DNA from 3 places in the Streptomyces sp. NPDC101490 genome. Region 3 is predicted to be linked to each of the others. Evidence: riboswitches for the same ligand, from Rfam matches in the RefSeq annotation. Region 3 holds a riboswitch; each other region holds the start of a gene.
What was found. A riboswitch is a leader RNA that binds a small molecule or an ion and turns the genes downstream of it on or off. The one in region 3 is predicted to bind cyclic di-AMP.

Region 1: linked by a shared signal. The riboswitch ahead of ACIRQY_RS01305 (peptidoglycan DD-metalloendopeptidase family protein) and the one ahead of ACIRQY_RS27330 (transglycosylase family protein) in region 3 are both predicted to bind cyclic di-AMP.
Region 2: linked by a shared signal. The riboswitch ahead of ACIRQY_RS13115 (M23 family metallopeptidase) and the one ahead of ACIRQY_RS27330 (transglycosylase family protein) in region 3 are both predicted to bind cyclic di-AMP.

Annotation. Positions count from the first base shown of each region.
Region 1 covers NZ_JBIWNI010000001.1:290,527-298,122, forward strand. Annotated here, with positions in the region: gene hpnH (adenosyl-hopene transferase HpnH) at 1-806, shown strand, start outside; gene ACIRQY_RS01285 (aspartate aminotransferase family protein) at 814-2,199, shown strand; gene ACIRQY_RS01290 (XRE family transcriptional regulator) at 2,328-2,957, shown strand; gene ACIRQY_RS01295 (DUF6126 family protein) at 2,990-3,142, shown strand; gene ACIRQY_RS01300 (tyrosine-protein phosphatase) at 3,402-4,223, opposite strand; cyclic di-AMP (ydaO/yuaA leader) riboswitch at 4,616-4,771, shown strand; gene ACIRQY_RS01305 (peptidoglycan DD-metalloendopeptidase family protein) at 4,776-5,750, shown strand; gene ACIRQY_RS01310 (SGNH/GDSL hydrolase family protein) at 5,904-6,698, shown strand; gene ACIRQY_RS01315 (STM4011 family radical SAM protein) at 6,685-7,545, opposite strand; gene ACIRQY_RS01320 (STM4012 family radical SAM protein) at 7,555-7,596, opposite strand, start outside.
Region 2 covers NZ_JBIWNI010000005.1:19,540-27,135, forward strand. Annotated here, with positions in the region: gene lhgO (L-2-hydroxyglutarate oxidase) at 1-563, shown strand, start outside; gene trmB (tRNA (guanosine(46)-N7)-methyltransferase TrmB) at 821-1,540, shown strand; gene ACIRQY_RS13105 (PrsW family intramembrane metalloprotease) at 1,756-3,120, shown strand; gene ACIRQY_RS13110 (aldo/keto reductase) at 3,297-4,241, opposite strand; gene ACIRQY_RS13115 (M23 family metallopeptidase) at 4,446-5,555, opposite strand; cyclic di-AMP (ydaO/yuaA leader) riboswitch at 5,567-5,712, opposite strand; gene ACIRQY_RS13120 (PP2C family protein-serine/threonine phosphatase) at 5,914-7,122, opposite strand; gene ACIRQY_RS13125 (MFS transporter) at 7,420-7,596, opposite strand, start outside.
Region 3 covers NZ_JBIWNI010000019.1:59,461-67,056, forward strand. Annotated here, with positions in the region: gene ACIRQY_RS27320 (cytochrome P450) at 1-869, shown strand, start outside; gene ACIRQY_RS27325 (transglycosylase family protein) at 977-2,032, shown strand; cyclic di-AMP (ydaO/yuaA leader) riboswitch at 2,291-2,464, shown strand; gene ACIRQY_RS27330 (transglycosylase family protein) at 2,468-3,190, shown strand; gene eno (phosphopyruvate hydratase) at 3,785-5,071, shown strand; gene ACIRQY_RS27340 (septum formation initiator family protein) at 5,162-5,632, shown strand; gene ACIRQY_RS27345 (DUF501 domain-containing protein) at 5,671-6,243, shown strand; gene ACIRQY_RS27350 (exopolyphosphatase) at 6,240-7,154, shown strand; gene ACIRQY_RS27355 (NAD(P)/FAD-dependent oxidoreductase) at 7,524-7,596, shown strand, end outside.

The sequences.
Region 1 (7,596 bases), on a different contig from region 3:
CCCCGATGGTCTCCATCGCGGGCGGCGAACCCCTGATGCATCCTCAGATCGACGAGATCGTCCGCCAGTTGGTGGCCAAGAAGAAGTACGTCTTCCTCTGCACCAACGCGATGCTGATGCGCAAGAAGCTGGAGAACTTCACCCCCTCGCCGTACTTCGCCTTCGCCGTGCACATCGACGGCCTGCGCGAGCGGCACGACGAGTCCGTCGCCAAGGAGGGCGTGTTCGACGAGGCGGTGGCGGCCATCAAGGAGGCCAAGCGGCGCGGCTTCCGGGTCACCACCAATTCCACCTTCTTCAACACCGACACCCCGCAGACGATCATCGAGGTCCTCAATTTCCTCAACGACGACCTCCAGGTCGACGAAATGATGATCTCGCCCGCCTACGCCTACGAGAAGGCACCCGACCAGGAGCACTTCCTCGGCGTCGAGCAGACCCGGGAACTCTTCAGGAAGGCCTTCGCCGGAGGGAACAGGCGCCGCTGGCGGCTCAACCACTCGCCGCTCTTCCTGGACTTCCTGGAAGGAAAGGCGGACTTCCCGTGCACCGCCTGGGCCATTCCCAACTACTCGCTCTTCGGCTGGCAGCGCCCCTGCTATCTGATGAGCGACGGCTACGTCCCCACGTACCGCGAACTCGTCGAGGACACCGACTGGGACAAGTACGGCCGAGGCAAGGACCCGCGCTGCGCCAACTGCATGGCCCACTGCGGATACGAGCCCACCGCCGTCCTCGCCACCATGGGCTCCCTCAAGGAGTCCCTGCGCGCGGTCCGGGAGACCGTCTCGGGGAACAACGGGTGAGCGACGCGTGAAGGGCGAGTTCGACCTGCGGGCGCTGCTCGCCGAGCGCGGCGGCGAGGGCTACGAGCTGCACGCCCGCCACCTCAACCACCAGCTGCCGCGCATGCTCCGCACCATCGGCTTCGACAAGGTCTACGAGAGGGCCGAGGGCGCCCACTTCTGGGACGCCGACGGCGTCGACCACCTCGACATGCTCGCGGGTTTCGGAGTGATGGGCCTCGGACGGCACCACCCGGTCGTCCGCAAGGCCCTCCACGACGTCCTCGACGCCCAGCTCGCCGACCTCACCCGGTTCGACTGCCAGCCGCTGCCGGGGCTGCTCGCCGAGCGCCTGCTGGCGCACAGCCCCCATCTCGACCGGGTCTTCTTCGGCAACAGCGGCACCGAGGCGGTCGAGACCGCCCTGAAGTTCGCCCGGTACGCCACCGGGCGCCCCAGGGTCCTGCACTGCTCCCACGCCTTCCACGGGCTCACCGTCGGCTCCCTCTCCGTCAACGGTGAGAAGGGCTTCCGGGACGGCTTCGCCCCGCTGCTGCCCGACACGGCGATCGAGCTGGGCGACCTCGACGCGCTGGAGCGGGAGCTGCGCGGGGGCGACGTGGCCGCCTTCGTCGTCGAGCCCGTCCAGGGCAAGGGCGTCCAGGAGTCCCCGCCCGGCTTCCTGCGGGCGGCCCAGGAGCTGCTGCACCGGCACGGGGCCCTGCTCGTCGCCGACGAGGTGCAGACCGGTCTGGGCCGGACCGGCGACTTCTACGCCTATCAGCACGAGGAGGGCGTCGAGCCGGACCTGGTCTGTGTCGCCAAGGCGCTCTCCGGCGGCTACGTGCCGGTCGGCGCCACCCTCGGCAAGGACTGGATCTTCAAGAAGGTCTACTCGTCGATGGACCGGGTCCTGGTCCACTCGGCGAGCTTCGGCTCGAACGCGCAGGCCATGACCGCCGGGCTCGCCGTCCTCTCGGTCATGGAGAACGAGGGCACGGTCGCCCACGCGCGCCGGATGGGCGACCTGCTCTCCGGACGGCTCAAGGAGCTGGTGCCCCGGTACGAGCTGCTGCGCGAGATCCGCGGGCGCGGTCTGATGATCGGGATCGAGTTCGGCCGTCCGTCCTCACTGGGACTGCGCGGGCGCTGGACGATGCTCCAGGCGGCCCGCAAGGGTCTCTTCGCCCAGATGGTCGTCGTCCCGCTGCTCCAGCGCCACCACATCCTGACCCAGGTCTCGGGGGACCGCCTGGAGGTGATCAAACTGATTCCGCCGCTGGTCATCGACGAGGCGGACGTGGACCGGTTCGTCACCGCCTTCACCGCGGTCATGGACGACGCCCACAGCGGTGGCGGGCTGATGTGGGACTTCGGCAGGACACTGGTCAAACAGGCGGTCGCCCAGCGCTGACCCGCGCGTCGCCGGGCCCCGGCCCCGGGGTCGTATCTCTCCGTGGCCGGGCCCGTACCCGCTCCCCGGGCTTTTGCCTCTGGGGCAAGAAACTTGCCTCAGAGGCACGATCCTGGCGGAATGGACCCATGGACCATGTCCCCGGGGACAACACCCCGGCCCCCGCCCTTCCCGACGTCCTGCCGGACGTCGCCCCGCAGCTGCGGGGCCTGCGCCGCCGCCGGGGACTGACCCTGGAGACCGCCGCCCAGCGCGCCGGTCTCTCGCCCGCCCACCTCTCGCGGCTGGAGACGGGCAACCGGCAGCCCTCGCTGCCCATGCTGCTCGCCCTCTCCCGCATCTACGGTACGACGGTCTCCGAGCTGCTGGGGGAGACGCCCCCCGAACGGGACCCCGTGGTCCGCGCCGGACGCTCCGAGCCCGTCGAGGCGGACGGCTGGATCTACCGGCAGGCCGGCAGCGCCGGGCGCGCCCTCCAGTGCCTGCGGGTCCACGTGCCGTACGCCACCCGTGCGGACATCGTGCGGGTCCACTCCGGTGAGGAGTGGATCCACGTCCTGGAGGGCCGGGTGCGCCTGGCGCTCGGCGAAGCCGTCCACATCCTCGACCCCGGGGACAGCGCGCACTTCGACTCGCTCACCCCGCACCGCATCGGCGCCGCGACCTCCAGCGGGGCCGAGCTGCTCTTCGTCCACACCCTGATGCAGAGCCCCGTCGCCGAGCTGTGCCTCGGCGACGGAACTCCGCACCGTCGCTGACCCCGCCTGATCCTTCCTCCGAAAGGTTCGACATGTCCGAGAAGCACGCAGCGGTCACCGGCGAGGAGCGCGGTGAGGGCAAGTTCCCCAAGGGCCTGGTGCTCCGCCTCTTCGCCTACCTGGTGGCGGGCCACCTCTTCGCCGGCTTCCTGTACCTGCTCTTCATGATGGGCGGGCAGAACTAGGGCCCGTCTGACAATTCCCGTCGTCGCCCGCAGGGCGGCCGCGCGGCGTCAGGTGCGTGCTCTCGGCGTGCTGGCCCCAGGCCCTCGTACTGGACGTACGTGGGTCTGGGGACGGTGCGCCGAGAGTGCGTGCATGGCGTCGTGAGGCAGGCGGGAATTGTCAGACGGGCCCTAGGGCGCGGTCGGCGAGAGGCGGTGGGCCCGTACGGGTTCGCCAGGGCCGCGCTCCACGGAGTCGGCGCGGCCCGGAGGGTCCGGCTCAGACCTCGGTGAGCAGGCGCTCCCGCAGTCGGCCGAGGGTCTCCGGGGTCAGCTTGAGGCCCTCGGCGAGGTAGGTGTCCACCGAGCCCCAGGTCTCCTCGATCGTCTCGAAGGCACCTCGCAGATACTCCACCCGCGCGTCGAACAGCGGGCTCAGCAGCTCCATCACCTCGGGCGACATGGCGTCCGAGGCGGTGGAGCTGCGGCTCACCTTGTACCGGCGGTGCGGGTCGTTCGACTTCACGTAGTCGGCCTCTATCGCCGAACGCTCGACCCCGAGGGCGAGCAGGGTGATCGCGATCGAGAGCCCGGCGCGGTCCTTGCCCGCCGCGCAGTGCATCAGCGCGGGGACGCTGTCCTCCGCGAGCGCGTGCAGGATGCGGCTGTGGTCGGCGGTCCGCTCGACCACCATCTTCCGATAGGAATCGGCCATCCGGTCGGCGGCCTTGTCCCCGCCGAGGATCTCCCGCAGCTGGGCGATGTCCCCGTCCCGCACCAGCCGCCAGAACTCCTTGCCGTCGGCCGGGTCGTTCAGGGGTATGTTCACGTTGCGCACGCCCGGAAGGTCGACGTCCGCCCCCTCGACGCGCACGTCGGCCTGGTTGCGGAAGTCGAAGACGGTGTGCAGGTCCAGCGAGGCGAGGAAGGCGGCGTCCTCCTCGGTCGCGTGGGCGAGGTGGCCGCTGCGGAACAGGCGGCCGGAGCGCACCGCGCGCCCGTCCGTCGTCGGCAGGCCGCCCACGTCCCGGAAATTGCGGACCTCGGCCAGCTCGGGCTCGTTCGCTTCGACGGGCGGGACCTGCGGCAGCTGCTGCGTCACGGATGCTCCTGGAGAAAGTGGCGTTCGGGTACGGCACGGGGCCGATTCCAAGGGTCAATCATCCAGGCAGGACGAACGGGGCGCACCCCCTGGATAGGAATGGGCGATCTGTCCGTATTCACACGTTCCGGATAACACGCCCTGATTGCAGATGAGATGGGAATCGGAGCGTGAGCAGCGTCATAGAAGTGACGGATCGTGCCCGGGCGCGCGACGCAATCGCCCTACGGAAAAAGGGAGTCGAAGCAGTGCCATCCACGGAGGGTGACCGGAATTCCGGGCCCGGCGGCGAGTGGGCGCGGAACTGATAAAGCATCGGCTTGTTCGCACCGAAACGCTCGTCTAGCGTCACCGTCAATCCGGTCGGACCGCCGAATCCTGCCACCGTCCGGAATTCCCACTCATCCCATGCATGGCAGGAGCGGGGGACCCATGAAGTACGCCGGTCCCGCGACGCAGGACGGCTCGGGGTGAAGTCGCGCGAGAGCGCGGCCGGACATCTCCCGTCCGAACCCGACAGCTCACCTCGCAGGCGCCGGAGAGGAATTCGCCATGCCCGCGAAGGGTAAGCACCGCCGTCCCAGGAACAACCCCCTCACCCGGGGCATCGCCGCCGCCGGTACGGGAGGCGCCGTCGTCGCCCTCCCGCTCCTCGGCGCCACCGGGGCCCACGCCGCCGAGCAGGCGGCCCCGACCGCCCCCGCGCGGACCGTCACCGTCGCCGCCCAGGCCAAGGCCCCTGCGGCGGCTCCGGTCACCGCCCCGGCCACGCCGAAGACATACGCCGTCGTCCGCGGCGACCACCTCTCGAAGATCGCCGCCGAGCACCGCCTGACCGGTGGCTGGCAGCGGCTCTACGCGGACAACCGCCAGGTCGTCGGCGAGAACCCCTCGTTCATCCTGCCCGGCATGAAGCTCACCCTCGGGGCGAGGAGCACCGCTCCCGCCGCCGTCCCGGCGAGCCCCGCCAAGGCCGCCCCGAAGGCCGAGCACAAGGCCCCCGCGCAGGGCTCCGGCGACTCCACGCAGACCAGCCGGAGCTCCGAGCGCCCGGCGGCCCAGGCCACCACCCCGGACTCCGGCTCGGCCACGACGCAGTCCTCCGGCTCCTCGGCCTCCTCCTCCGGCTGGGTCAAGCCCGTCAGCGGCGGCTTCTCCACCCCGTACCGCGCCTCCGGCTCCATGTGGTCCTCCGGCTACCACACCGGTGTCGACTTCATCGCCTCCTCCGGCACCACCGTCCGCGCCGTCGGCGCGGGCACGGTCGTCTCGGCGGGCTGGAGCGGCGCCTACGGCAACGAGGTCGTCATCCAGCACGCCGACGGCAACTACTCGCAGTACGCCCACCTCTCCTCGCTCGCCGTCTCGGCGGGCCAGGCGGTCTCCGGCGGGCAGCAGATCGGCCTCTCCGGCTCCACCGGCAATTCGACCGGACCCCACCTCCACTTCGAGATCCGCACCTCGTCGGGCTACGGCTCCGACATCGACCCGCTGGCCTACCTCCGCCAGCACGGCGTCTCCGTCTGACGCACCCGCCCCACCGAAGGCCCGGCACCCCCGTGTGCCGGGCCTCCGGCGTATTCCGGCTTGGCAATTTCTTTATCGGTGTCATATGTCACCCGGCGTCAACCCCTCCTTACGGTCGCGTAGGTCACATCCGAAAGGGAAGGATGTCGCTCCGTGGCAGACGATTCGAGATCAACAGACAAGAACGCATTCGGGTCGTACGCGGCGATCGGTGACAGCTTCACCGAGGGTGTCGGAGACCCCGGACCCGACGGGACGTACGTCGGATGGGCGGACCGCTTCGCGGTACTGCTCGCCGACCAGCTGCCGGAGCACGACGCCTTCCGCTATGCCAACCTGGCCGTACGCGGGCGTCTCCTCGACCAGATCGTGGCGGAACAGGTCCCCCGGGCGAAGGAACTCGCCCCCGACCTGGTGACCTTCTGCGCCGGTGGCAACGACATCATCCGCCCCGGCACGGACCCCGACGACGTCGCCGAGCGCTTCGAGCGCGCCGTCGCCGACCTGACCTCCGCCGTCGGCACCGTCATGGTGACCACCGGCTTCGACACCCGTGACATCCCCGTGCTCAAGCACCTGCGCGGCAAGATCGCCACGTACACCGCCCACGTCCGGTCCATCGCCGACCGCTACGACTGCCCGGTCCTCGACCTGTGGTCGCTGCGGTCCGTGCAGGACCGGCGGGCCTGGGACGACGACCGGCTGCACCTCTCGGCCGAGGGCCACACCCGGGTCGCGCTGCGCGCCGCCCAGGTCCTCGGTCTTCCGGTGCCCGCCGACCCGGACCAGACCTGGCCGCCGGTCCCGCCGCGCGGCACGCTCGAAGTGCGGCGCGACGACATCCACTGGGCGAAGGAGTACCTCGTGCCGTGGATCGGGCGCAGGCTGCGCGGCGAGAGCTCCGGCGACCACGTCGAGGCCAAGCGTCCGGACCTCATGCCCCTCTGAGCGGCGCCGCGGCGGGGATGCGCTCCAGGACCCCACCGGCGAACACGTCGTACAGCGGCAGCGTCTCCAGGTGGACGTAGCCGATGTGGCAGTCGCAGACGGAGAGGGGGCAGGCGCGGGGCCGCAGGGCCGCACGGTACGAACCGTCGTACAGGTTCCCCAGCTCGGCCCGGACGAAGTGGCAGCGCCGGACCGTGCCCTCGCCGTCCACCGAGATCACCGACTCCCCGGTGCGGCAGGGCAGCCCCGCCGAGCGGTGCGGCTGTCTGCTGTACGGGAAGAGGGGGTCCAGCTCCGTCCACCGCGCGGCCTCCGCGTCGGTGTACGTGTGCCCCTCGGCCGCGTTCACCCACAGGTACACGTGCGGCGGCAGCGCCTCCCGCAGCCGCCGCGCGTGCTCCAGGTGCTCGGGCAGCCCGACCACCCCGACGCTGAACCTGACCCCGAGGTCCGCCAGCTCCCCGCACTTGCCGAGGAACCGCTCGTACGGGGTCTGCCCGGGGTGGTACGTGCACCAGAGCGCCACGCTCTCCCGGTCCGCCTCGGCCAGCCAGTCGGTCCGGCAGCTCAGGTTCGTCTGGATCGCCACCCGCTCGATGTGCGCGAGCCGGGACAGGTCGACCAGCGCCCGCCGGTACCAGGACCGGACCAGGCCCTCGCCCCACGGGGTGAACAGCACGCGCAGCCGGTCCTCGGCCCGGTCGGCCGCCCACCCGGTGAACCGGTCGAGCGCCGCCCGGTCCGCACGCAGCAGCTCCTTGCTGTCACGGCGCTTGGCGAAGGGACAGTAGGGACAGTCGAAGTCGCAGGAGGCGAGCGGCCCCCGGTAGAGCAGGGTCAGGTCCACGGCCGCCCCCTACTTCGGCTCGTACGCGGCCATCGCCGCCCGCACGGCGGG
Region 2 (7,596 bases), on a different contig from region 3:
GGCTCGCGGGCGACGACCCGGAGATGCGGATCGTCCCCTTCCGGGGGGAGTACTACGAACTGACCGACCCGTCCCTCGTGCGCGGACTGGTCTATCCGGTGCCCGATCCGGCGTTCCCCTTCCTCGGGGTGCACCTGACCCGGGGCATCGACGGCGGCGTCCACATCGGGCCGAACGCGGTCCCGGCGCTCGCCCGCGAGGGATACGGCTGGTCCGTCGTCCGCCCCCGCGAACTGGCCGGCACCCTCGCCTGGCCCGGCTCCTGGGCCATCGCCCGCGCCCACTGGAGATACGGGGCGGGTGAGCTGCGCAGGTCGGTGTCGAAGCGCGCCTTCACCGAGGCGGTACGACGGCTGCTGCCGGTCGTCGAGGAGTCCGACCTGCGCCGGGCCGCACCCGGCGTGCGGGCCCAGGCGGTGCTGCGGGACGGGACCCTCGTCGACGACTTCCTGATCCGCGAGGCCGCCCGTACGGTCCATGTGCTGAACGCGCCCTCGCCCGCGGCGACCGCCTCGCTGCCGATCGGCCGTGAGGTGGCGGGCCGGGCGCTGGCCCTGCTGTGACCCACCGGTCCCGGACCGCCCCCGGGGGACCCGCCGCCCCCGGCGGTACGGGCCCGGCCGGGCTCCGGGACCGTACGGCCGGGTCCGTCCGCCGCGCCGCCGTCCTGCCGGGGCCCCACCCGTAAGGCCCCGGAGCGCCTGAGGGCCGTCGGGCGCGCCGTTAGAATCGGGGCATTGTGTCTGAGCAGCCAGAGAACACCCAGCAGCCCGCCGCCGCGCCCGCCGAAGCCGTCCAGCCCGCGCGGCGGGGCAGCCGGATGTTCGCCCCCGGCGAGGGCCCCCTGCCCGATCCCGCGGGCGCCCACCACGAGCGGCGCATCCGGAGCTTCCAGCCGCGCCGCAGCCGTGTCACCTACGGGCAGGCCGAGGCCATGCTGAAGCGCTGGCCCGACTGGGGTCTCGACATCGACGGCAAGCGGGTCCTCGACCTGGGTGAGATGTTCGACGGTCTCCCGGTCGTCCTGGAGATCGGCTTCGGCATGGGCGAGGCGACCGCGCAGATGGCGGCGGCGGACCCCGGCACCGGCATCCTCGCCGTGGACGTGCACACCCCCGGCCAGGGCAATCTGCTGGGCCTCGCCGACCGGAACGGCCTGACGAACGTGCGGGTCGCCAACGGCGACGCGATCATCCTGCTCCGCGAGATGCTGGAGAAGGACGCCCTCGACGGCTGCCGGGTCTATTTCCCCGACCCGTGGCCCAAGGCCCGCCACCACAAGCGGCGGCTGATCCAGGCCGAGTTCCTCACCCTGCTCGCGACCCGGATGAGGCCCGGCGCGGTGCTGCACTGCGCGACGGACTGGGAGGAGTACGCGGAGCAGATGCTGGAGGTGCTCTCCGCGCACCCCGACTTCGAGAACACGCGGGACGACGGCGGGTACGCGCCCCGTCCCGACTTCCGACCGGTCACCCGCTTCGAGGGCCAGGGCCTGGACAAGGGCCACGTCGTGCACGACGTCCTCTTCCGCCGGAAGTAGCCGGACGGAGGCTCGGACGGGGCCGGACCGGGGCGTGGCCGGGGGGCCGGACCGAGGCGGGCCCGAGGCGGGCCCCGGCGCCATCGGCCGGGCCCGGCACCGGCCCCCTCCCGGCCCCCACCACCGAACCGGCCCCGCCCGGCCACCCGCTCGAAGTGACCCTGTGCGCGGAATCGCCTCGCCCTGTGTCGGTACCGGTCGTTAGGGTCGCTGACGTGTCGAACCCCGTCCCCACCACAGCGGAGGCCACGGCGGACGCCCTGGCGGAGGCCACCGCGGCCGCCGCGCCCGTCCCCCACCGGGACACCGAGGAACCGGCCTTCCCGGCCGCCGCCGACCGGTCCCAGTGGCGCTACCGGCCGCGCCGGGACTTCTGGCGGAGCCGGCTGTTCCGGGCCGTCGTGGTCATCACCGTCCTCACGACCTGCGCCCTGGTCATCCTGGCCCTCGTCCGCGAACAGACCGGCACCCAGGGCTTCCTCGTCGGCCTGGGCCTCGCCGTGCTTCCCGTACCCCTGCTCATGGCCGCCTTCCGCTGGCTCGACCGGGTCGAGCCGGGTCCCTGGAAGAACCTCCTCTTCGCGTTCGCGTGGGGCGCCTTCGCCGCCGCGCTCGTCGCGATCCTGGCGAACTCCTTCGCGGTCCGCTGGATCGCGACCGCCACCGCCGACCCCGACTCGGCGGACACGCTCGGCGCGACGGTCGTCGCGCCCGTCGTGGAGGAGAGCGCGAAGGCGGTGGCGATCCTGCTGCTCTTCCTCCTCCGGCGGCGGAACTTCGGCGGGCTCGTCGACGGAGTCGTGATCGCCGGGTTCACCGCGACCGGCTTCGCGTTCACCGAGAACATCCTCTACCTCGGCAACGCCTTCGGCGAGGACCAGGCGTTCGGCTCCGCCGGGCTGGGCTCGGTGACCGCCGCGACCTTCTTCGTCCGGGTCGTCATGTCACCCTTCGCGCACCCGCTGTTCACGGTGCTCACCGGCATCGGCTTCGGACTGGCCGCGCTCGCCCCGCGCGGAAGACGGCTGCGGAAGGTGCTGCTCCCGCTCACCGGACTGCTGCTCTCCATGGGACTGCACGCCGCGTGGAACGGCTCGGCCACCTTCGGCGGCCCCATGGCGTTCTTCGCGGTGTACGGGGTGCTGATGGTCCCGGTCTTCGCCCTGCTGACCTGGCTCGCGCTGTGGAGCCGGCAGCGGGAGCTGCGCACGGTCTCCGGGGAGCTCCCGGCGTACGCGGCGGCGGGCTGGCTCTCCCCCGCCGAGCCCTCGGCGCTCTCCTCGATGCGCGCGCGGCGGCTGGCCCGCTCCTTCGCCGCCCGCGCGTACGGGCCGCCGGCCGCGCGGACCGTCGGCGAGTACGAGTCGTTCGCCACGGCCCTGGCGTTCCTGCGGGACCGGGCCCGGCGGGGGACGGCCGGGCCCGATTTCGCCGCCCGCGAGCAGGAACTGCTCCACCACCTCTGGCAGCGGCGGCAGATCGCGTCCCCGGCGCTCACCCACGCGGCGCGGGCGACCGGCCGGGCCTGGTCGCCGCCGCAGTACCTGGACTACGACGGCTACAACCCGTACCGGGGCTGACCGCCCGTCTCCCGTCCCGGGACGTCCCCGTCCCCGTGGGACGGACCGCCAGGCTCCGGCCGCGCGTACCTTTGCGGGAGAGCGACGGAACGGGGTACGGCACGTGCCCCGCTCCGACGGGGGTACGCGGAAGCCCCCGGCCCGGGCGGACGGGTCGGGGGCTTCCGCGCGTCCGGTCAGACGGACGCCTCCGTGAGCAGCTTCAGCTCGGTCTCCGAGAGGGTGAGCCCGGCCGCGGCCACCAGCGCCGGGACCTGCTCGACGGTCCGCGCCGAGGCGATCGGGGCGGCGACGGTCGGGCGGGCGGCGAGCCAGGCGAGGGCGACGGTGGCCAGTTCGGCGCCGTGCGCCTCGGCGACGGTGTCCAGCGCGGAGAGGACGGCCCGGCCGCGCTCGGTGTCCAGGTGCCCGCCCGCCCCGGTGGCGCGGACGCTGTCGACGGTGGCGCCGGGGCGGTACTTGCCGGTGAGGAAGCCCGCGGCGAGGCCGTAGTACGGGACGGCGGAGAGCCCGGCCCGCTCCACGGTCTCCAGGAGGGGGCCCTCGTAGGTGTCGCGGGAGACCAGGTTGTAGTGCGGCTGGAGGGCCACGTACCGGGTGAGGCCCTCGGACTCGGCGAAGTCGAGGGAGGCCCGCAGCCGCTCGGGGGAGATGTTGGAGGCGGCGACGGCCCGCACCTTGCCGTCCTTCACCAGCTGGTCGAGGGCGGTGACGATCTCCTCCACGGGGACGGTCTCGTCGTCGAAGTGGGTGTAGTAGAGGTCGACGCGGTCGGTGCCGAGGCGGCGCAGCGAGGCTTCGGCGCCCGCCTTGATGGTGGCCGCGGAGAGGCCCTTGAACCGCGGGTGGGCGCCGACCTTGGTGGCGACGACGATGTCGTCGCGGTTGCCCCGGGAGGCGAGCCAGCGGCCGATGACCGTCTCGGACTCGCCGCCCTCGTTGCCCTCGGCCCAGGCGGAGTAGACGTCGGCCGAGTCGACGAAGTTGCCGCCCGCCGCCGCGTAGGCGTCGAGGACCGCGAAGGACTGCGCTTCGTCGGCGGTCCAGCCGAAGACGTTGCCACCGAGGGCGAGCGGGAAGACGCGCAGGTCGGAACTGCCCAGCGGGCGGAGAGAAGTCATGGGACGCTCAACTTCCGCCTCACCCGGAGTATTCCGGCCCCGTAGGGGGTGGGCTCCGTAGGGGTGAGCTCCGGCCCCGTACGGGAGGACTCCAGCCCCGTAAGGGTGCATCCGCAGGGCTGGGCTCCGCCCCGTACGGGAAGGCTCCGGCCCCGTAGGGGAGGACCCGGTCCCGTCCCGGAGTGTTCCGGGACGGGGGCGCGGTCAGAGCGACAGGCCCTTGGAGCGGAGCCAGGCGGCCGGGTCGACGCCCGCGCCGCCGGGGGTGTGGACCTCCATGTGGAGGTGGGCGCCGGTGACGTTGCCGGTGGCGCCGACGCGGCCGATGGTCTCGCCGGTGCCGACGGACTGGCCCGCGCCGACCGTCATGGACGAGAGGTGGCAGTACCAGACCTCGCTGCCGTCGGGCAGTTCCAGGACGATCCGGTAGCCGTACGAGCCCGACCAGCCCGCCGACTTGATGGTGCCGCCGTGCACCGCCTTGACCGGGGTCCCGGTGGGGGCGGCGAAGTCGAGGCCGGTGTGCTGGCCGGAGGACCACATCGAGCCGGACTGCAGGTAGGTGGCGGTGAGGGTGTACGAGGAGACCGGCAGCGAGTAGCTCGCGGCGAGCCGGGCGAGGCGCTCGGCCTCCTCCTTCGCCTCGGCGGCTGCTTCCGCCTTGGCCTTCGCCTCGGCCGCCGCCTTCGCCTCGGCCTCGGCGGCCGCCTTCTTCGCGGCCTCGGCCTTGGCCTTCGCCTCCGCCGCCGCCTTGTCGGCCGCCGCCTTCTCCGCGGCGGCCTTCTCGGCGGCGTCGGCGGAGACCTGCTGCTGCTCGGCCTGCTGGAGGATGCGGGCGCGCAGGGCCTCGCCCGCGTCGCCGGTGGCGCTCGCGGCCGTGACGGTCCGCTCGGCCGATACGGCGGTGGCGGTGGCGCCCGGCCTCTCGTCGAGGGAGGCGTAGGAGGCGGTCAGCGGGTGCGGGTTGGCACGGGCGACGGGGACCGTCTCGTGGTTCTCCTCGGGAAGGAGGTCGCCGACGAGGGGGAGGTCGTGGGCGTCCGGGAGGTCCGGCAGGGATATCGCGAGCTTCGGCTTCTCCTGCGCGGTGGCGAGGCCGCCCGCGCCGACCGCGGCGATGACGCCGACGCCGAGGACCGTGGAGGAACGGGCGAAGTTGGAACGCTGCTTGACGACCCGGTGCCGGCCGCCGGAGCGGTTCTGGGCGCGGAGGGTGTCCTCGGTCGGGTTCCACTCGGTCCCGGGGGCGGCGGGAGCCGAGCCACCGCCGAAGGCGTCGAAGGGGGTTTCGGGTACGGGAGTGTGGGACGCCACGGGGGCGCGCTCCTTTCCTTCCTTCTCGCCTACCGGGTTAGCTGACGGGTTCGGAGCAGGAAGGTCTCCTACGGGCCGGTCGCACGGGTGCGAAGGGCCCGATTCACCCCAAGTGGTGGTTCCCCGGTTCCCTTTCGGGATTCGGCGCGTGCGCACGGTGCCGCCTCTTGCGACGGCTGGGACGACCGCGCTGCGTTATCGAACGTTAATAGACAGGGGTGCTCGATTCCAAGCTGTCCCTCTTGATCGTTAACAGGAATGTGGGGGAATCGGGCGAGTTGGCCGCGCTTCGGCGGAGACCGGCAGGGCCGACGAGATCTGACGTTGTGTCAATTGTTATCGCAGCGACACCTGGTGACTACGGCCGGTGACCGGGTCTGCCCGGCGGCACCACGGGTATCGTCCGCCGCCGCGCCTGCTGCCCCGCCGTCGGGCGGCTCACCGCCAGCAGGGCCATGTCGTCCGTCGATCCGCCGCCCGTGTGCAGCCGTACGTCGTCCACCAGCGCGTCGAGGAGTTCCTCGGGTCCCGGGAAGATCCGGCCCCGCAGGCGCGCCTCCGGGTCGTAGAAGACGCCCTTCGCGTTCCGCGCCTCCGAGAGGCCGTCGGTGTAGAAGAGCAGGGTCGCGCCCGGCGGGAAGGGCCGCGCCTCGGCCCGGTCGGGCCAGCTCGCCAGCTCGCCCATGCCGAGGGGCAGCGCGGGCTCGGACGGCTCCAGGAGGTCGAGGCGCCCGTCCCCGTGCAGCAGCAGCGGCGGCGGATGCCCCCGGTTGACCGTCCGAACGAAACCGTCGAAGGCGCCGCCGCCGTCACCGCGCGGGATCTCGGCGAGGACCGCGGTGGTGAACCCCTCGAAGGCGTCGATGCCCTCTCTCCGGGTGCCCTCCCGGGCCAGCGCCCCTTCGAGACGGCGGGCCACGCCCTCCAGGTTCCGTTCCTGCTCGGCCGCCTCCCGGAAGGCCCCGATGACCACGGCGACGGCCTCGACCGCCTCCAGCCCCTTGCCCCGGACGTCCCCCACCACCAGCCGCACCCCGTAGGGGGTGTCCTGGACGGCGTACAGGTCGCCTCCGATGAACGCGCCCGCGTGCGCCGCCTCGTACCGGGCCGCGCACTGGAGCCCCCCGATCCGCTCGGCGGGCGTCGGGAGCACGGCCCGCTGCACGGTCTCGGCGATGACCCGCGCCGAGGCGAGCCGCTCGCCGCTGCGGCGCACGACCCGGTTGATGAGGAGGGCGAGCGCGGAGACCGTGGCGACGGTCAGGGTCTCGGTGAGGGCCGGGATGCTGCCCGCGGTGTCGTTGTAGAGGTGGAGCCCGACGGAGGCCAGGACGGCGGCGATCCCGGTGAGCAGGGTCGTCAGGGTGGAGAAGAAGGGCGCGGCGATCAGCGGGGCGGCGGAGAACAGCGGCGCGGCCGTGTACTCGGGCGGGGTCAGGATGTCGTAGACGGCCCCGCCCAGGATGATCAGCGGGGGCAGGGCGCGGATGAACCGCCGGGCGCGCCCGTACGGACGCCCGTCGTCGCCCCGCCGTCCGCCGCCCACCGCTCTCAGGGGGTGCCCCACCTGTGCTCTCCTGCCCGGTCCGTACCGGCCGCGGCCCCGTACCGCGCCCTCCCAGGGTGGCCGCCGCCGGGCCGGGCGGCGACCCCCCGGGGGCCGACTGGCGTACGGAGGGGCGGTGCGGACCGGCTCAACCCCCAAGGCCCCCAAGGGGCCTCAGGGACTCCACGGGCCTTACGGGTTCTACGGGCCTTACGGGCCTTACGGGCCTTACGAGTCCTACAGGCCCTACGGGCCTTACGAGTCCTACAGGCCCTACGGGTCCTACAGGCCCGTACAGGCCCTACGGGTCCGGGCGCCTCACACTCCCAGCCGTCCCCCGCGTGACAGCAGGGCCATCGCCGCCGCGCACACCAGACCCACCGCGCACAGCGCCAGCCACGGCACCGCCGACCAGCCGGTCACGTCCAGCAGCGCGCCCGTCCCCAGGTTCCCCAGGGTGATCCCGATCCCGCACACGGTGTTGTAGAGCCCGTA
Region 3 (7,596 bases):
AACGGGGGAGCGCGGACCTCATCCACGAGTTCGCCTTCCCGCTGCCCATCTACGCCATCTGCGACCTGCTCGGGGTGCCCGAGGAGGACCAGGACGACTTCCGGGACTGGGCCGGGATGATGATCCGGCACGGCGGCGGGCCGCGCGGCGGGGTCGCGCGGTCGGTGAAGAAGATGCGCGGCTATCTCGCGGAGCTGATCCACCGCAAGCGCGAGGAGCCCGGGGACGACCTCATCTCGGGTCTCATCCGGGCCTCCGACCACGGTGAGCACCTCACCGAGAACGAGGCCGCCGCGATGGCCTTCATCCTGCTCTTCGCCGGCTTCGAGACCACTGTCAATCTGGTAGGTAACGGACTTTACGCACTTCTCCGGCATCCGGAGCAGCGCGCCCGGCTCCAGGACTCGATCGCCGCCGGGGAGACCGGACTCCTGGAGACCGGGATCGAGGAGCTGCTGCGGTACGACGGGCCGGTGGAGATGGCCACCTGGCGGTACGCGACCCGGCCGCTGACGATCGGCGGGCAGGAGATCCCGGCGGGCGACCCGGTGCTGGTGGTCCTCGCCGCCGCCGACCGGGACCCCGAGCGGTTCGACGGGCCGGACGTCCTCGACCTCGCCCGGCGCGACAACCAGCACCTCGGATACGGGCACGGCATCCACTACTGCCTGGGCGCGCCGCTCGCCCGGCTCGAAGGGCAGACGGCCCTGGCGACCCTGCTGACCCGTCTCCCGGACCTGCGGCTCGCCGCCGATCCGGCCGAACTGCGGTGGCGCGGCGGGCTCATCATGCGGGGGCTGCGCACCCTTCCGGTGGAGTTCTCTCCGGCCGCACCCCTCCACGGATCTGATGGGGTATCAGAAATGTGATCTTCGCGTGATCGCGGGTGCATCGACTTGTGATGAGCGTTCGAATACGGCTACGTTCCCCGACAACTCAGTTCGACCACCCCAGTTGTCACGCGAAAGGCGCTCCTATGCGTTCCGGGAACGGACGACACCGCCGCCCCCGTCAGGCCCCCGCCATCGTCGTCGCCGCGGGGGTGACCGGGTCCGCCATGGCGCTTCCCCTGCTCGCCACCGGCTCGGCGTCCGCCGCCGACGCCGCCACCTGGGACCGGGTCGCCGAGTGCGAGTCCGGCGGCCAGTGGAGCGCCAACCTCGGCAACGACCTGTACGGCGGCCTCCAGTTCACCCAGGACAGCTGGGAGCGGCACGGCGGTCTCGCCTACGCGCCCAGCCCCGACCTGGCCAGCCGTGCCCAGCAGATCGCGGTGGCCGAGAAGGCCCTCGCCAAGGGCTCCACCGCGTGGGCCACCTGCGCGCCGATCGCGGGACTCGTCAACGACGGGGCCCGGCCGAAGGTGGACCCGGGCCCCGCGGACCTCCCGAAGCCCTCCGGCGGCCCCGTCGCCGAGTCGAACCGTACGACGGGCCCGTCGTCCTCCAGCGCGGCGGAGAAGTCCCGGAGCGCGGCGGGAAGGACCGCCGAGGCGCGCACGGCCACGGCGGCGCCCACGGGCCCCGCGGCGCCTTCGACGGGCGCGCCGGTGACGGGGGCTCCGGTCGACCCGACGGCGCCCGTCTCCCCGGTGGCCCCCGACCCCGGCACCACCGCGCCCGACGGATCGGTCACACCGGGCACGTCCGGCGAGCCGACGACCGGTGCTCCGTCCACGGGCTCGGGCAAGCACCGGGGCGACGCAGCCGCGGAGGAAACCGGCAATTCGGGCGAAACTTCTGAAACCGGCCGCCATGCGGCACCGGGTGACGGTCTCTCCGGGGAGACCGCCGCGAAGTCCGTGACCGACGCCTCCAAGGGCTCGGACGGAACGGACAGTCAGGGCACTTCGGGCGCGTACACGGTGAAGGCGGGCGACAGCCTGTCCGACATCGCACAGCAGAACGAGCTGCCCGGAGGCTGGACCGCGCTCTATGACGCCAACCGGAAGACGGTCGGTACCGACCCGGACCTCATCCTTCCTGGTCAGAGCCTTGACCTGACGGAGGGTCCGACCGCGCAGGCGGAGTGATTCGGGGTCATATGTCCGGTTCTGGGCAAGTGAGACATGGGTCTCTTCGCCCCAACTGGCGTGTCACGTCTGCAAACTTTGCTCCCGTCACCTCTCACCTGCGCAAACCCCCCCCGCCGGAAGGCAAGGAGGGCCGGAATGTCCGTCATTCGCCTCTTTGAACTTCCGGTGGGTCTGTGTCTACGGTCATCACCGCTCGCCACCGCGGGCCCCGTCGACCGAAACGCCGAATCCTGCCGTCGGTCGTCGGGAACAGTCGTCGCGCAAGCGCCGAAGGCAGGAGCGGGGGACCCAAGGTAAGTGCCGGCCCCGGCCGTCGAGACAGACGGCCGACGACCGGCTTGGGGTGAAGTCGCGTGCTGGGACACGCGGCCGGGCAACTCATTGGCCCGAACCCGACAGCTCACCTCGCAGGCGTCGGTGAGGAGAATCTCCATGCTGTTTTCCGGTAAGGGCAAACACCGCCGTCCCTCCAAGGCCACCCAGGTCGTCACGCTCGTCGGCGTCACCGGTGTCGCCGTCGCCGCCCCGCTGATGACCGCGGGCACCGCCTCGGCCGCCACGGCCTCCGAGTGGGACCGCGTCGCCCAGTGCGAGTCCGGCGGCAACTGGTCCATCAACACGGGCAACGGCTACTACGGCGGCCTCCAGTTCTCGGCCTCCACCTGGGCCGCGTACGGCGGCACCGCCTACGCCTCGACCGCCAACCAGGCGTCGAAGTCCCAGCAGATCGCCATCGCCGAGAAGGTCCTCGCGGGCCAGGGCAAGGGCGCGTGGCCGAGCTGCGGCGTGGGCCTCTCCCGTGCCTCCTACGACGGCGGCGCCGCCGAGAGCACCCCCAAGACCGTCACCCAGCAGCCGAAGCAGCAGCCGAAGCAGCAGCGGTCGGCCGAGCAGCCGACGACCCGCAGCGAGCAGCGCCAGACCCCGAAGAAGGTCACGCAGCAGGCCGCGCCGAAGGCGACCGTCACCACCCCGACCGGCAAGAAGGTCGAGAAGGGCGACGGCGAGTACAAGGTCGTGGCCGGCGACTCCCTCAGCGGCATCGCCCAGGCGCACGGCGTCAAGGGCGGCTGGGCCAAGCTCTTCGAGCTGAACAAGGACGTCGTCGACCAGGCCGACCTGATCTACCCGGGCCAGCAGCTCCACCTCAAGTGAGCCCGGCGGTCCGTACGGGTCCGGTGGCCCGTACGGCACCGACGACCCTCCCGCGGTGACCACCCCGGCCCGGCGCGCCTCCCCCCGTGCGCGCCGGGCCGGGGTTTCCGCCGTCCGGGGCCTCCCGCTCCTCTTTCTCTTTGCTCTTACGGGTCACGGGCGCGGTCACGGGCGGAGGCGCGGGCGCCGACGCGCGTCAGGGACGGAACTCCGGGTGCGGGCGGATTCCCCGCCACGAACGGGACTCCCCCTCCCCTCTCCCGGCGCGCCCCCGCCGTGTGCGGACACCCCGCCACGGGCCGGGTCCCCGCCACGTACGGATTCCCCTCCTCCGCCCGGATTCCCCGCCGCGGGCGGACCCGCCGTCCTCGCGCCCCGAGGACGGTGGACCCGGCGTTTTCGGGAGACTTCATGGTTACTGTCCAGTAGATCCGGGGTCTTTCGCCCCTGAATGCATGCCCTTGGGCCCTTTTTCGTCCCAGGGGGCGGGCGCCCGGCTGGCCGGAGCCTCCGAGCCGGTTAGGCTCTTGACGCAAGGCCAAGCCGACCCTGCGCCGACCTTGCGTCACATCCAGCGTCACATCCCATAAGGAGATGCTCGTGCCGTCCATCGACGTCGTCGTAGCCCGGGAAATCCTGGACTCCCGAGGCAACCCCACCGTCGAGGTCGAGGTCGGCCTCGACGACGGCAGCACCGGCCGTGCTGCCGTTCCGTCCGGAGCCTCCACCGGTGCGTTCGAGGCCCTTGAGCTTCGCGACGGTGACCCCAACCGCTACCAGGGCAAGGGCGTCGAGAAGGCCGTCCTCGCCGTGATCGAGCAGATCGGCCCGGAGCTCGTCGGCTACGACGCCACCGAGCAGCGTCTGATCGACCAGGCCATGTTCGACCTGGACGCCACCCCGGACAAGTCGTCGCTCGGCGCCAACGCCATCCTCGGCGTCTCCCTCGCCGTCGCGCACGCCGCCTCCGAGGCCAGCGACCTCCCGCTCTTCCGCTACCTCGGCGGCCCGAACGCGCACCTGCTGCCCGTTCCGATGATGAACATCCTCAACGGTGGGTCGCACGCCGACTCCAACGTCGACATCCAGGAGTTCATGATCGCCCCGATCGGCGCGGAGTCCTTCTCCGAGGCCCTCCGCTGGGGCACCGAGGTCTACCACACGCTCAAGGGCGTCCTGAAGCGCAAGGGCCTCTCCACCGGCCTCGGCGACGAGGGCGGCTTCGCGCCGAACCTCGACTCCAACCGTGCCGCGCTGGACCTGATCCTCGAAGCGATCAAGGAAGCCGGTTACGCCCCCGGCAAGGACATCGCGCTCGCCCTCGACGTCGCCGCCTCCGAGTTCTACAACGACGGCAAGTACGAGTTCGAGGGCAAGTCCCTCTCCGCCGCCGAGCTGACCGAGTACTACGAGGAGCTGGTCGCGGCCTACCCGCTGGTCTCCATCGAGGACCCGCTCTTCGAGGACGACTGGGCCGGCTGGAAGGTCCTCACCGACAAGCTGGGCACCAAGGTCCAGATCGTCGGCGACGACCTCTTCGTCACCAACCCGGAGCGCCTGGCCCGTGGCATCGAGGAGGGCTCCGCGAACGCCCTGCTCGTCAAGGTCAACCAGATCGGCTCGCTGACCGAGACCCTCGACGCCGTCGAGCTCGCCCAGCGCAGCGGCTTCAAGTGCATGATGTCGCACCGCTCCGGCGAGACCGAGGACGTCACCATCGCCGACCTCGCCGTCGCCACCAACTGCGGCCAGATCAAGACCGGCGCCCCGGCCCGCTCCGAGCGCGTCGCCAAGTACAACCAGCTGCTGCGCATCGAGGAGATCCTCGACGACGCCGCCGTCTACGCCGGCCGCAGCGCCTTCCCGCGCTTCAAGGGCTGACGGAGTCGCACCCGGTAGTTCCGTCCGTCCCCGCACCCGGTCCCGTACCGTGTGCGGGGACGTACGCGTGAACAGGGGAGGCGACACGACATGGCCGCGAAGAACCGGGACCGGTTCTCCACCGCGACCCGGATCAGGCTGCTCGGCGAGCAGACCGCCGCCCGTGTCTACCGCTCCCAGACCCGCCGCCAGGCCCGCCGCTCCCGGCTCACCGGCCGCGCGGCCTTCCTCGCCCTCGTCGTCTGCTCCCTCGTGGTGGCGCTCGCCTACCCCATGCGGAGCTACGTGTCCCAGCAGGGCGAGATCGCCGAGCAGCAGCGCAGGGCCGCCGAGGCGGCCCGGCGCGTCGAGGAACTCAGGGACGAGAAGGCCCGTCTCCAGGACCCGGCCTACGTCCGCCGCCTCGCCCGTGAGCACCTGCACTACCTGATGCCAGGCGAGACCGGCTTCACCGTGGACGACCCCGACGCGGAGCGACGGCCCCGCGCCGAGCAGGGCGCGGCCGACCGCCCCTGGTACGACAACCTCTGGGACGGCGTCGACCACGCCGACCGCCCCTGACCCTCCCCTCCCGTACGCGACACACGAGCAAGGCAGACATGGAAACGCCCCCTCCGCAGACCGCACGCACCGAGCCCACCGACGAGGACATCGCGGCCTTCGAGCTCCAGCTCGGCCGGCCGCCCCGCGGGCTGCGCGCCATCGCCCACCGCTGCCCCTGCGGTCGGCCCGACGTCGTCGAGACCGCGCCCCGGCTCCCCGACGGCACCCCCTTCCCCACCACGTACTACCTGACCTGCCCCCGGGCGGCCTCGGCCATCGGCACCCTGGAGGCCAACGGGGTCATGAAGGAGATGCAGGCCCGGCTCGCCACCGACCCGGAGCTGGCCGCCTCCTACCGTGCCGCGCACGAGGACTACCTCGCCCGCCGCGACGCCATCGAGGTCCTCGAAGGCTTCCCCAGCGCGGGCGGGATGCCCGACCGCGTCAAGTGCCTGCACGTCCTCGTCGGCCACTCGCTCGTCGCGGGCCCCGGCGTGAACCCCTTCGGCGACGAGGCCCTCGCCATGCTCCCCGAGTGGTGGGCCAAGGGCCCCTGCGTCACCCCGTGCGCCCCCGAGGAGGAGGACGGCCGGACCGCCGAGTCCTCCGACGGCGGGGAGACCAAGTGACCCGGGTCGCCGGAATCGACTGCGGCACGAACTCCATCCGGCTGCTCGTCGCCGACGTGGACCCCACGACGGGCGAGCTGATCGAGCTGGACCGGCGGATGACGATCGTCCGGCTCGGCCAGGACGTCGACCGCACGGGACGGCTCGCCCCCGAGGCGCTGGAGCGGACCTTCGCCGCCTGCCGGGAGTACGCGGCCGTCATCCGCGAGCTCGGCGCCGAGCGGCTCCGGTTCGTCGCCACCTCCGCCTCCCGCGACGCCGAGAACCGCGCGGACTTCGTGGCCGGGGTCGTGGAGATCCTGGGCGTCGAGCCCGAGGTCATCACCGGCGAGCAGGAGGCCGCGTTCTCCTTCGCCGGGGCCACCGGCGAGCTGCCCGCCGACCGGACGTACCTGGTGGTGGACATCGGCGGCGGCTCCACCGAGTTCGTCACCGGCGACCGGCACGTCGAGGCCGCCCGTTCCGTGGACATCGGCTGCGTCCGGCTCACCGAGCGGCACGTCCGGCACGACCCGCCGACCGCCGAGGAGGCCGAGGCGATCCGCGCCGACGTCCGCGCCGCCCTCGACCTGGCCGCCGAGACCGTCCCGATCGGCGACGCCGGGACCCTCGTCGGTCTCGCGGGCTCCGTCACCACGGTCGCCGCCATCGCCCTCGGCCTCCCCGAGTACGACTCCGCGAAGGTCCACCACTCCCGGATCTCCGCCGCCCAGGTGGCCGAGGTGACCGAGCGGCTGCTCGCCTCCACCCACGCCGAGCGGGCCGCGATCCCGGTGATCCACCCGGGCCGGGTGGACGTGATCGTCGCCGGTGCACTGGTGCTGAGGGAGATCGTGGAGCGGGTCGGGGCGCACGAGGTCGTCGTCAGCGAGCACGACATCCTCGATGGGATCGCCCTATCCGTGGCATAGCGGGCATCTATCGTCCCGTCCGACGACACGGCGTCGGGAAAGTTCGTGAACTTCTTCACAAGGAAAAGGGCCCTGGCGGCCCCTGAGGGGGGTCTTCAGGCCCTCCGGGGGGTGTCCCAGGGCCCTTTCGCAGGTGCGGAGGCCGATTCGCTCGACGTTTCCATCGTGTGAACGGGGGGTCCCCGAGGGCCTGTGCGGGGGCCCTCCAGGCCAGTTCACAAGGGGTGAACAACGTTCGCCCGGGCACCCCGGTTCCTTTGCAGCACCATGACATGGATCACGTGGGCGGCGGAGTGTAGCAGAAGGACCCGAAGACCTTGTGAAGGGGCGCACGAGGACCCCCCTCCGAGGGGGTGGATACTCGATGCCATGAGCACCACGGAGCGTCCCAGGATCCTCGTAGTAGGCGGCGGGTACGTAGGCCTGTACGCAGCTCGGCGCA